3 regions of the Dorea sp. genome follow, and region 3 is predicted to be linked to each of the others. Evidence: predicted binding sites of a transcription regulator. Region 3 holds the regulator's gene; each other region holds the start of a gene.
The links. Region 3 encodes Rex, which represses fermentation and respiration genes when NADH is low (regulators of the CRP and FNR family bind a similar motif). Its sites were predicted from a motif close to ATTGTTAANTANTTAACAAT; they were not measured.
Positions count from the first base shown of each region.

Region 1 (4,297 bases), on a different contig from region 3:
GGAGCTGTCATTGCATTGTCAACGTCTACGATAGCCATGTTAGGCATCAATTCGTAGTCTGTGATAGGCCATTTTACTCCTGTGTCTGCATCTGTGATGATTGCGAAAGGAGTTACCTCAGATCCTGTTCCTGAAGATGTTGGGATTGCTACGAAGTAAGCTTTCTCACCCATCTTAGGGAATGTGTATACTCTCTTACGGATATCCATGAAGTCCATAGCCATATCTTCGAATTTTGCTTCTGGATGCTCATACATTAACCACATGATCTTTCCGGCATCCATTGCTGATCCACCACCAAGAGCGATGATTGTATCTGGCTCAAATGCTCTGATCTGTTCTACACCTCTTCTTGCACACTGCAGAGTTGGGTCTGGAGCTACTTCAAAGAAGCATGTATGCTGGATTCCCATCTGATCTAATTTCTCTTCGATTGGTTTTACATAACCATTCTTATACAGGAAGCTATCTGTTACGATGAATGCTTTCTTTTTGTGCATTACTGTTCCAAGTTCATCTAATGCTACAGGCATGCAGCCTTTCTTAAAGTATACTTTTTCAGGTGTTCTAAACCACAGCATGTTTTCTCTCCTCTCTGCAACTGTCTTGATATTAACCAGGTGTTTTACACCTACGTTCTCAGATACAGAGTTTCCTCCCCAAGAACCACAACCAAGTGTAAGAGATGGAGCAAGACCAAAGTTGTAAAGGTCTCCGATACCACCCTGTGAAGAAGGAGTATTGATCAGGATACGGCATGTCTTCATAGCCTGCTGATGTTTCTCAATCTTCTCTGTCTGTGATGGATGTACATAAAGTGATGATGTATGTCCATATCCACCGTCAGCTACTAACTGTTCTGCTTTTGCAAGAGCCTCATCAAATGTCTTAGCTCTGTACATAGCAAGTACTGGAGATAATTTTTCATGTGCAAATTCTTCTGAAATATCTACAGATTCTACTTCACCGATCAGGATCTTTGTTGCTTTCGGAACATCAACACCTGCTAATTTAGCAATTTCGTAAGCTGATTTTCCAGGAATCTTGTTGTTCAGTGCGCCATTGATGATGATTGTCTTACGAACTTTATCAAGCTCTTCACCTTTCTTAAGGAAGTAGCATCCACGATATGCAAATTCTTTCTTAACTTCATCATAAATGCTGTCAAGTACAGTTACTGACTGCTCAGAAGCACAGATCATACCATTATCAAATGTCTTAGAATGGATGATTGAGTTAACTGCCATCTTGATGTCTGCTGAGTCATCGATGATAACTGGTGTATTACCAGGTCCAACACCAAGTGCCGGTTTTCCTGAAGAGTATGCGGATTTAACCATTCCAGGACCACCTGTTGCAAGGATTTCATCTGCGTCTTTCATAACTGTTGTTGTCAGCTCTAATGAAGGAACGTCGATCCATCCGATGATTCCCTCTGGTGCTCCAGCTTTTACTGCTGCATCAAGAACAACTTTTGCTGCTGCGATTGTACAAGCTTTTGCTGCCGGATGAGGGCTGATGATGATCGCATTTCTTGTTTTTAAACAAATCAATGTTTTGAAGATTGCTGTTGATGTTGGGTTTGTAGTAGGGATAACTGCTGCTACCAGACCAACTGGTTCTGCAATCTTTTTAATTCCGTACGCTTTGTCTTCTTCGATTACGCCACATGTTTTATCATTTTTATATTTGTTATAAATGTACTCTGCTGCGTAGTGGTTTTTAATGATCTTATCTTCTACGAGTCCACGTCCTGTTTCCTCTACTGCCATTTTAGCAAGTGGGATACGCATCTTGTTTGCTGCCATTGCAGCCTCAAAAAAGATCTTGTCTACCTGTTCCTGTGTAAAGGTAGCAAATACTTTCTGAGCTTCTCTCATTGCTTTCATTTTTGCTTCGAGAGCTTCTACATTGTCAATAATCTCTGGTACTACATTCTCTTTTTTCTTTGTCGCCATGTTGATTATCCTCCTGTGAGTTTTTGTTTGTTTTTCGATGGTTTTAGTATACTCGCTCGTTATTTTTTTGTCAATACTGTTTTTGATATTTTTTTCACATATTTGATAATTCTTTAACAGTCCGTTAGTTATCCAATCGGAGAAGCCGCCACAGACAACTTCTCCTTTATATTCACTCTCTAAAAACCTTCCAGTCTGTGTTCTGTATGTAACAGCATGTGTGATTTTGGTGAATTAGGTTTTACAAAATATTCCTGATATAATCTCTGAATATCCTGATTTTCATGAGAAAATCTGCGTTTTGCATTCTTATCCAGGCTATAAAGCTTCTTACCTCTTTCGTATGCAAGCTCTCTGCCATCATGAATCGGCTGTCCGCCGCCTCCTACGCATCCTCCCGGGCACGCCATAACTTCAACGAAATCATAATGCACTTCACCTTTATTGATTCGATCCAGAAGTGCTCTTGCATTTCCCAGCCCACTGACAGCAGCTGTTCTCACAGTTACATTGTCGATCTGGAAGTCTGCTTCCTGAATTCCCTGATTCTCATTGAATCCTGTACTTCTTACAGCTTTGAATGCATCCTCCGGTGGATTCTCACTCTTGAGAAGATAATATGCAGTACGAAGCGCTGCCTCCATAACACCTCCTGTTGCTCCAAATATTACTCCTGCACCTGTTCCATCCTGCATCGGCCTGTCACTCTCAATATCCGTCAGCATATCCGGACTGATATGAGCAGATCTGATCATCTTTGCAAGTTCTCTTGTCGTAATAACTGCATCGATATCATTACCTGCATATTCCTGATAGAACAGTTCCATCTCTCTTTCACCTTTTTTCGCTACACATGGCATCACAGATACTGTATAGATTTTTTCCGGTGATACTCCCAACTTCTCTGCAAAGTAGGTTTTCATCACTGCTCCGAACATCTGCTGCGGTGATTTTGCTGTAGAAAGTTGTCTCACCAGATGTGGATACTGTGATTTGATAAATCTAAGCCATCCCGGACAACACGAAGTAAACATTGGACGCTCTTTTAATTCCCCTGCAGTAAATCTGTGCAAAAATTCCGTTCCTTCTTCCATGATTGTCAGATCGGCTGAAAATGTTGTGTCGAATGTATAATCGACTCCCATTCTCTTCAAAGCATCAAGGATCTTTCCGACGGTTGCTTCTTCATCAGAAAGTCCGAATTCTTCACCCCATGCTGCTCTTACAGCCGGAGCAACCTGTGCAACTACGATCTTTTCCGGATCTGCAATTGCATCCCATACATCTTCTGTATCATCTCTTACTCTTAAAGCACCTACCGGGCAATGTGTAATACATTGTCCACATAATGTACATGCTGCTTCTTCAATTGTTCTGTGTCCAGCCACATTGATCGTTGTTCTTGATCCAGTTCCCTCTACATCCCATATGCCGAGTCCCTGTACTTTGTCACATACCTGGACACAACGCATACATTTGATACATTTGGACGAATCTCTGATCAGCGGGAATTCTTTGTTCCATGGCTGTCTTTCTATCTCCATCTTAAATGGAATCTCTATAATATTCAGATCATTTGCTACCTTCTGCAGACTACAATTACCACTTCTTGAGCAGGTTACGCATTCGCAGTCGTGCTGTGAAAGTATCAGTTCTACTGTTGTTCTTCTGTGTTTTCTTACTTTTGGGCTGTTCGTATGGATAACCATACCTTCTTTTGCCACATTGTTGCAGGATGTGATAAGTTTATCTTTTCCTTCCAGTTCTACCACACAGACACGACAGGCTGCTATCTCATTGATTCCCTTCAGATAACATAACTTTGGAATCGGTATCCCGTTCTGGGCTGCAGCTTCCATGATTGTGGTATTCTCTTCTACCGATATCTGCTTTCCGTCTATTGTAAGATTTACCATAATGTCTCTCTGCCTCCCTTAAATATACCGTATCCGAAATGATCGCAGCGCAGACATCTGCTTGCTTCCTGCTTTGCTTCTTTTTCTGTCATACAGTTTTCTACTGCTTCAAAATCACATACTCGTTCGCATGCTTCTCTTTCTGTCAGATTCACTCTGCCGCAAGGTGTACGGTCATCCAGATGTGCTTCCGGAATCTCTACATCACAGGAAATTTCATGATGATATCCAAGATATTCATCAATGTTCGCTGCTACAACCTTAGCTGCTGCAATTGCTTTGATTACCGATGCCGGTCCACTTGCACAGTCTCCTCCTGCAAATACACCAGGTAAATTCTCGAACGCACCTGTACTCTTTGTGACGATCTTTCCACGTTCTACCGGAATACCTGCCTGTTCAAAGTGATGTGTCTCAATATTC
Region 1 covers NZ_CDRRQK010000021.1:41,144-45,440, forward strand. Annotated here, with positions in the region: gene adhE (bifunctional acetaldehyde-CoA/alcohol dehydrogenase) at 1-1,964, opposite strand, end outside; gene ACWJAF_RS10240 ([FeFe] hydrogenase, group A) at 2,138-3,874, opposite strand; gene ACWJAF_RS10245 (NAD(P)-binding protein) at 3,868-4,297, opposite strand, start outside.
Region 1: the regulator Rex is predicted to act here: its motif matches at 2,060-2,079, upstream of adhE (bifunctional acetaldehyde-CoA/alcohol dehydrogenase).

Region 2 (4,297 bases), on a different contig from region 3:
TCACGGTCTTTGAACTTTGCACTGGTCGTTACTTTCAGTTCGTCAGAGGATGGCTCGAATTTGTAATCGTCGTGGCTTACATATTCTCCACACTCTTTTGTACCCTGCTGCCATGCATCCAAAGCTGCAAGGAAACTATCTTTTGTAAATGGAACACCTGCCTGATTCAACTGAGATTCAATCTGGAAATCAGTCATCTTATTCCACTGTTCGATAGTATCTGCATCTGCGCTGTTGCAATACTCGATCAGAAAATCTGTTGCCTGTGTGATTGTTGATTTATCATACTGAAGATTTTCTTTCTTACTTCCACAAGCGGTAAAGCAGAGCATTGCGACGAGCACACAAAGTAATACGCTTAATTTTTTCTTCACTTTGCCTCACCTCTCTAAACCGTGCCGTGCTTTTTCACCGGACGATCCTCTCTTTTTGTGAATAACATTTCAAATGCACCGATCACATATTTTCTTGTATCTGCCGCTTCGATGATTGTATCCACATATCCTCTCTTAGCTGCTGATAATGGGCTTGACTGCAGATTCTTGTACTCTGCTGCTTTTTCTCTGATAGTTGCTGCATCAGCATCTGCATACATGATCTTTGCTGCCTGGTTAGCATCCATCATTCCGATCTCAGCTGTAGGCCATGCATATACCATGTCTGCTCCTGTAGCTTTGCTGTTCATTGTTACATAAGCACTTCCGAATGCTTTACCGATTACAACATTTACCTTTGGTACTGTTGCATTAGCGAATGCATAAGTAAGTTTTGCAGCTGATTTTGCGATACGTTTTTCATCATATTCACTTGCTGTAAATCCGCTTACATTTGTAAGTGTCAGTACAGGGATGTTAAATGCGTCGCAGAACTCAACAAACTCTGCTGCTTTTTCTGCTCCGTCAGCTGAAAGAGAACCATCAAATTCTGCTTCCACTTCTGCTTCTTCGTTATATACTTTAGAACGGTTCGCAACTGCACCAACTGTCATTCCATTCAGTTTGATGAATCCTGTCACCATATCTTTTGCATATGCTTTTTTCACTTCAAAGAAAATGTTATCATCAGAGATCATTGTAAGAGCAAGTGCTGTATCTTCTTTCGCATTTTCAAGATCTGCACAAGCACGGTTCAGATCATCAGTGCATTCTTCATAAGAAACATCTTCTTCATTGTTGCATGGTAACATGCATACAAGAGAACGGATATCAGCAATAACCTCTTCTTCTGTTCCGATTCCGTCAACAAGACCTGTTATCTCACTCTGGAATTTCGCACAGGATGTATCGCATTTTGAAATATCATTTCCCGGGATTGCATTTGGAGTATTTGTGAACAGTTTTGCGTTCTTAGTCTCCATAAATGTAAAATCAGTAAGTGCAGGTACGATAGAAAGTCCGCCGCCGCATGTTCCAAAGATTGCTGTGATCTGTGGAATCACGCCAGAAGCCATAGACTGTTTCTGGTAAAGCTTTCCAAATGCCTCTAAAGCATCTGTAGCTTCCTGAAGTCTGAATCCGGCACAGTCTACCAGTCCGATTACTGGTGCTCCCATCTTCATTGCCATATCGTAGATGTTAGAAATCTTCTTTGCATGCATCTCACCGATTGCACCGTTTAATACAGTTGCGTCCTGGCTGTATACATACACCAGATTTCCATCGATCACTCCGTATCCGGTGATAACACCATCAGCTGGAGTTTCTTTTTCCTGCATGTTGAAATCAGTTGTTCTGGCAGTTACTGCTCCACCAATCTCAACAAAACTGCCGGCATCAAGTAAACTGTTGATTCTATTACTTGCTGCATTGTCTGCTGCCATGTTGCCCATAGTCTAGCCCTCCATTTTCATTATTTTAAATTGGGTTTTCGTTTTTTATTCAAAAAGTAAAACCAAATTTTTTCCAATTATATTATACTGTCTTTGTTACATTGTTGCAATAGTTTTATTGTTTTTTGTTAAATACTTGTCAACTTTTCTCTTCTATTATAAGTAGGAGTATTTTCCACTTTTCAAAAGTTAACTTTTATCCCCCAAAAAGTTGACTTTTAAATATTCATTTTCTCGGTATATTATACCACACCTTGTTTTGATTTTGTATCCATGATTTTTTTCTGCCGGACCATGCAAGCCATGGAAGCGGGATTTCCCGGCTTTTTTTACTGTTTCCTCGGCTTCATGGGACATGAGGACGGAATTTCCCGACTAAAAAAACAAAGCGGTCATCTTTCAAATCATCAATTAAAAAGATAACCACTTTGTTTCTCTGTCTTCATTCTTTATTATATTGTTTCAAAATATATCTAAAATTTTTTCACAGTCTTTCTCCGCATATTCGTACATCTTTCCAGCAGAAAGTTTTTCAGTTCTTCCACTTGTCCGCCTTCCAATGCATCTTTTGGAAAACCTATCATTGCTCTCGCCGACCCCTTTGTCTCCATATCAGATTTGATCACAACTCCAAGCGCTTCCTTCGTTTCCAGTATCTTTGTTACCTGTTCGTACGAAAAGGATTTGGTTTTCTTTTCTGTTACGCTTTCAAAATGATCATTTGTAAAGCGTATTTCAGAATTAACCGGACCACCATTTAATCTGCATCTTCTTTCAAACTGTTCTTCTGCCTGTCCCGTCGCACTTGCATTCAACGCTTTTCTCCAGATGGTTCTATTTAGTACCACCGCTACTATGAATGCTAATATCCATATTAAGACATATTTCAACAAAAATAGTACCATTCCTCCTGTAGTTCCATTTCCCGGATTTCCATAGCTGCATACGAAATACAAAACCAGAGGCCCCAGAACTGTCATCACGAATTTTATTGTTATATCACTGCTGTCTACCTGAAACAGTTCGCAGATCTGCCGCAGTGTATTTTGTGACTCTTTATATGCCACACGATAATAATTTGCCATATCATATTTTCCCCTTTACAAAACATTGAATTTATTATATCCTCATATAGTTGATTATTCAAGAAATATTCCGCTTTTGTTTATTAATTATCTATAAACAATTCTACTTATTTACTATCTCAATTATTCTTTTTATCTATTATTACCCATTTGTTTCCATTTTTACTTTCTCATTTGTAACATTTCAACACACAACATCAAAAGAAAGTATGAAAAACCTTAACTTTTTCTTAAACAATTAGTTGTACTTTAGTCTAGTTTGTGATAAGATTAACTGCGTTGAGAGTTTTAATCATAAGAGGGGATTTTCCTCGTATTGTTAAAACCAAAGAAAAATTTCATATTGGAGGGTGAATCTCATGGAGAACACTAAGAAAAAATTACCATTTGGTTTCTATGTGTGCTGTCTGACTTTCTCTTTTGAAAGACTTGCATACTACGCTGCTAAATGGGGGCTTACGATTTTCATCGCAGCCAGTGCAGCAAACGGTGGTCTTGGACTTGACAAATCCGTAGGTGCTGCAATGAGTTCTAACCTGGTAGCGTTCACTTATATCACACCTATTATCGGTGGATATATCGCTGACCGTTGGATTAGTCCTCGTATTCTCGTACCTGTAGGTGAGATCATGATGGGTCTCGGATATCTGTGTGCCTGGAAAGCTAACGGAGTCGGAATGCTTTGGGCAATGATCATTCTTGTTTCTATCGGAACTGGTTTCTTCAAAGGAAACGTTTCTGGTATCAACGGACGTCTCTTCCCATTAGCTGATCAGGACGAACTGGACACTGTATTCAACTTACAGTACATGTTCGTTAACATCGGTTCATTCTGCGGAACTACTTTCCTTTCACTGGTTGGTAAGAACGCTGGATACCGTGCAATGTTCCTTGTTTGTGGAATCTTCCTGTTCATCGACTGTGTATGGTGGATTATTGGAATGAAATCATTCGGCGAAGCCGGAAAGAAACCATTCCTTGTTGACAACCGTACAGAAAATGTTGACAAAGCCGATAAAGAGAAAGACAACGCTCCTCTTACCAAGCTTGAGAAAAACCGTGTTATCGCTATCTGCATCGTAACACTCTTCTCTGGTATCTTCTGGCTGATCTGGTACATGGCTTACATGCCTGTTTACTATGAATTCGGTCCAGTATCAGAAGCCGGACTTGGATGGGCTAACTGGAACATCGGTTCCTTCGAAATGCCTACAGCTTGGTTTGACTCAATGAACGGACTTCTTTGTATCATCCTTTGTCCTGTATTCGCAGGAATTTGGGCTAAGATGAGACAGCGTCCACAGGGTGACTGGGGAATGTTCACAAAAACAGCTATCGGAATTATTGTACTTGGTCTTTGTACAGCTTCCATGGTACTTGCAGC
Region 2 covers NZ_CDRRQK010000003.1:30,881-35,177, reverse strand. Annotated here, with positions in the region: gene ACWJAF_RS02100 (OadG family transporter subunit) at 1-374, opposite strand, end outside; gene ACWJAF_RS02095 (acyl-CoA carboxylase subunit beta) at 389-1,828, opposite strand; gene ACWJAF_RS02090 (YcxB family protein) at 2,302-2,913, opposite strand; gene ACWJAF_RS02085 (peptide MFS transporter) at 3,273-4,297, shown strand, end outside.
Region 2: the regulator Rex is predicted to act here: its motif matches at 1,953-1,972, upstream of ACWJAF_RS02095 (acyl-CoA carboxylase subunit beta).

Region 3 (4,297 bases):
GCAAATTGTTTTAAGAACTCCACTCTGTCTTTTTTCAGATTTTCTACAGAATCTCCTGTTACTCTTGACATTTCCTTCATATGTGGTGTGATCACAAATCTTCTTCCTTCTATATGTCTTAAATAATTCTTATTATCTGCCAGAAGATTCAGCCCATCTGCATCAATCAGACATGGAACTCTTACATAATCAATCACTGTTTTTAATATTCTTTCTGCCGTTTTACTTTGTCCAAGTCCTGATCCGACACAGACTGCATCTGCCCACTCCAGTAACCGGATTACTTCTACCTGTTCAAAATCTTCATATGTCGTAATGATTGCTTCCGGAAGAAGTGTCTGAAGAATCGCCCTGTTGTCTTTTGCAGTATATATTCTCACAAGTCCGGCTCCTGCCATATATGCAGCATGCGCATTCAGATATGCGGCTCCTGCCATGCCCTTACTTCCTGCAATTATCAGTAGTTTTCCATAACTTCCTTTGTTAGAATCTTCTTCTCTTTTTGGAAGGAGCTTTCTGTAATCTTCTTTTTCATCACTTTTTACTATATCCGTATCATCCATCAGCGGCTGCGCAGAGATCCCGATATCCCAGACAACCGTTTTTCCGGCATATTTTCTTCCCTGTGCCAGTTCCAGTCCAAGCTTTTTGAACTGAAATGTGACCGTATAATCCGCCTCAAATGCACATCCAAGCACACATCCTGTTGTTGCAGATAATCCGGAAGGGATATCTACTGCAAACCTTACTGCATCCTGTGCATTCATCCATTCTATTACCTGTCTGTAAATTCCGTCCACATCACGGCTGAGACCGACACCGAATACCGCATCAATCACCAGACTGTAATGTCCGTCTTCCGGTATACAGTATCTGACTTTTCCGCCGCATGCCTCCAGTTTCCTGATCTGTTCTTTCGTTTCTTTCGTGCAATGCTCCGCATCTCCTACCAGAAATGCCTGTACTTTATAATCTTTTTCTAATAACATTCTCGCAATTGCGAATCCGTCCCCTCCGTTGTTTCCCGTTCCACATACGACACAGACATCCGAAAAATCCATTTTTTCCTGTTCCATTATCTGTATACATCCGTCTGCGGCACGTTCCATTAATTCCAGTGACGGAACACCTAACTTCTGAATGGTATATTGATCTGCAGATTTCATCTGCGCTGCATTTACCAAATACTGCATATCATCATCTCCCAACTGACATATTTACGCAACCTGAATCCTGATAATTTTGATAAAGGTACTTTGGTAATCTACAGAAGCCGCCACTGGCGGCTTCTGTAGAACACAAGTTGACAAAAGGACGTGTAAAAGTATATCCGCCTTACAGATTACTCTTACACGTCATTTTTATGTTTTTATTTATGATCTTCTTTGTAGCGGCTGATGTTATAAGACAGCTGCATCAGACTCTCTGATAAATGCACATTTTCAACCACAACATTATCTGGAAGGTTCAGATCTGTATGTGCAAAATTCCAGATAGCCCGCACACCGTTTTCCACCAGCATGTTTGCTACTTCAATTGCTTTTTCCTTCGGAATTGTAAGAACAGCAATATCTATATCATTGTTCTGTACAAATGTCTTCAGATCATCCATCATACGGATCGGCACACCACGGATCGATACGCCCTGAAGTCTTGGATTGACATCAAAAATCCCTCTCAGGATAAAACCACGGTTTTCAAAAGCTGCATAATTTGCCAGTGCCTGCCCAAGATTTCCGGCACCGATAATAATAATATTATGATCTTCTTCCAAACCTAATATCTTTCCAATCTCCGTATATAAATACTTTACATTATAACCATATCCCTGTTGTCCGAATCCTCCGAAGTTATTAAGATCCTGACGGATCTGAGATGCTGTTACTTTCATGCGCTTGCTCAGATCATTCGAAGAGATACGTTCTACACCATTTTCCAACAGTTCACCCAAATATCTGTAATACCTCGGCAGTCTTCTGATGACAGCACGAGAAATCTCTCTTTCTTCCAATATATTCACCCTTCCAATCTTAGTCTAGGATAATTATATAAAATTGAAAGATTATTGTCAAACTATTGTTGAATTTTATACAATTTCCGTTATAATAAAGTAGCATATGCAAATGCATTTTAGGAATACAGACAGAATAATGTATCCATATTTAGGAGGAAATTTATGATATTAGCATGTCACGGGATCCAGAAATCCTTTGGGGAACATCTCATTGTGAATGATGGATCTTTTCATATAGAGGATCATGAAAAAGCCGCTCTCGTCGGACCGAACGGAGCGGGAAAATCGACCCTTCTTAAGATGATCGTCGGTGAACTTGCACCGGACGGAGGGAATGTCATCCTCACAAAGGGGAAGACCTTAGGCTACCTGGCCCAGCATCAGGAAATGCAGAGTGGGAACACCATTTACGAAGAAGTAAAGACCGCAAAATCCGATATTATCGCGATGGAACGGCGTATCCGCGAGATCGAGATGGAATTAAAGCACCTATCCGGCGAAGCCTTAAATGACCGGTTAGAAACTTATAACCGCCTTACTGCGGCTTTCGAGCGCGAAAATGGTTATGCATATGAAAGCGAGATCACCGGTGTTTTAAAGGGGCTTGGTTTTACAGAAACTGATTTTACAAAACCCGTAGATACTCTTTCCGGAGGTCAGAAAACCCGTGTTTCCCTTGGCAAACTTCTGCTCACGAAACCGGATATTCTGCTTCTGGATGAGCCGACCAACCACCTGGATCTGAACTCCATCGCATGGCTGGAAACCTATCTTTTAAACTATCAGGGAGCCGTACTTATCGTCTCACATGACCGTTATTTTCTAAACAAAGTTGTGACAAAAGTTCTGGAAATCGAGCTTGGCACTCTTCGTACTTACATGGGAAATTACAGCGATTATGCTGCCAAGAAGCAGCAGCTCCGTGATATCCGTCTGAAAGAATACCTGAATCAGCAGCAAGAAATCAAGCATCAGGAAGCTGTCATCGAAAAGCTGCGTTCTTTCAACCGCGAAAAATCAATCAAGCGGGCAGAAAGTCGTGAAAAAATGCTTGAAAAGATGCAGACCATCGAAAAACCGGTGGAAGTCAATACCGACATCCATCTGAAACTTGAACCTTCCTGCGTCAGCGGTAACGACGTCTTAACCATCGAGCACTTATGCAAATCATTTCCGGGGCAGGAATTATTTACAGATATTAATCTGGAGATCAAACGTGGCGAGCATGTGGCTGTGATCGGTGATAACGGAACCGGTAAAACCACGCTCTTAAAAATATTGAACCATGTCATTGCAGCCGACTCCGGAACTTACACCCTTGGCTCCAATGTAAAAATCGGTTACTACGACCAGGAACATCATGTACTTCATATGGAAAAGACCATTTTTGATGAAATCTCTGATGATTACCCGGCACTTACCAATACAGAGATCCGCAATGTACTTGCTGCCTTCCTTTTCACAGGAGACGATGTATTCAAACAGATCAGCTCTTTGAGCGGTGGGGAACGAGGACGTGTTTCTCTTGCAAAGCTGATGCTTTCAGAGGCGAATTTCCTGATCCTCGATGAGCCGACCAACCACCTGGATATTGCATCAAAAGAAATTCTGGAAAATGCGCTGAATGATTATACCGGCACAGTACTTTACGTTTCACATGACCGTTATTTTATCAACCAGACTGCAACCCGTATTCTGGATCTTGTCAATCATACATTTGTCAACTACATTGGCAATTATGACTATTATCTGGAGAAAAAAGAAGAACTTACCACAGCCTATGCCGGCACTTCTGCTTCACCGGATCCGGACAGTACTTCTGAAAGATCTGTCTCTGAATCCAAGCTCAGCTGGCAGGAACAAAAAGAAGCCCAGGCAAAACTCAGGAAACGCCAAAACGAACTGAAAAAGACAGAAGAACGTATTGGCGAACTGGAAGAACGTGATGGAGAAATTGATTCTCTGATGGTACAGGAAGAAATCTTTACCAATTCTGTAAAATGTCAGGAACTTGCAAAAGAAAAAGCTGCCATTGCGGAAGAACTGGAAGAATTATACGAAAAATGGGAAGAACTTGCAGAAGAAGTTTAATTTTTCTAATCCTTTATCTGTTGTAGTTTCTTATAGCTGTGGCGGTAACCTTTAAGTTCTCTTACACACTTTTTAACAAAAAGGGAGTGTTGCAAAATAACTGTTTTCAGTTATCGAGCAATACTCCTTTTTTGTATGCCTAAATATCTTATTTTTTAATTTTTAAAGAGTTTCCAGTTTTTCTGCGATTGC
Region 3 covers NZ_CDRRQK010000002.1:15,519-19,815, forward strand. Annotated here, with positions in the region: gene ACWJAF_RS01085 (NAD(P)H-hydrate dehydratase) at 1-1,193, opposite strand, end outside; gene ACWJAF_RS01090 (redox-sensing transcriptional repressor Rex) at 1,370-2,011, opposite strand; gene ACWJAF_RS01095 (ABC-F family ATP-binding cassette domain-containing protein) at 2,177-4,105, shown strand; gene ACWJAF_RS01100 (NADP-dependent isocitrate dehydrogenase) at 4,268-4,297, opposite strand, start outside.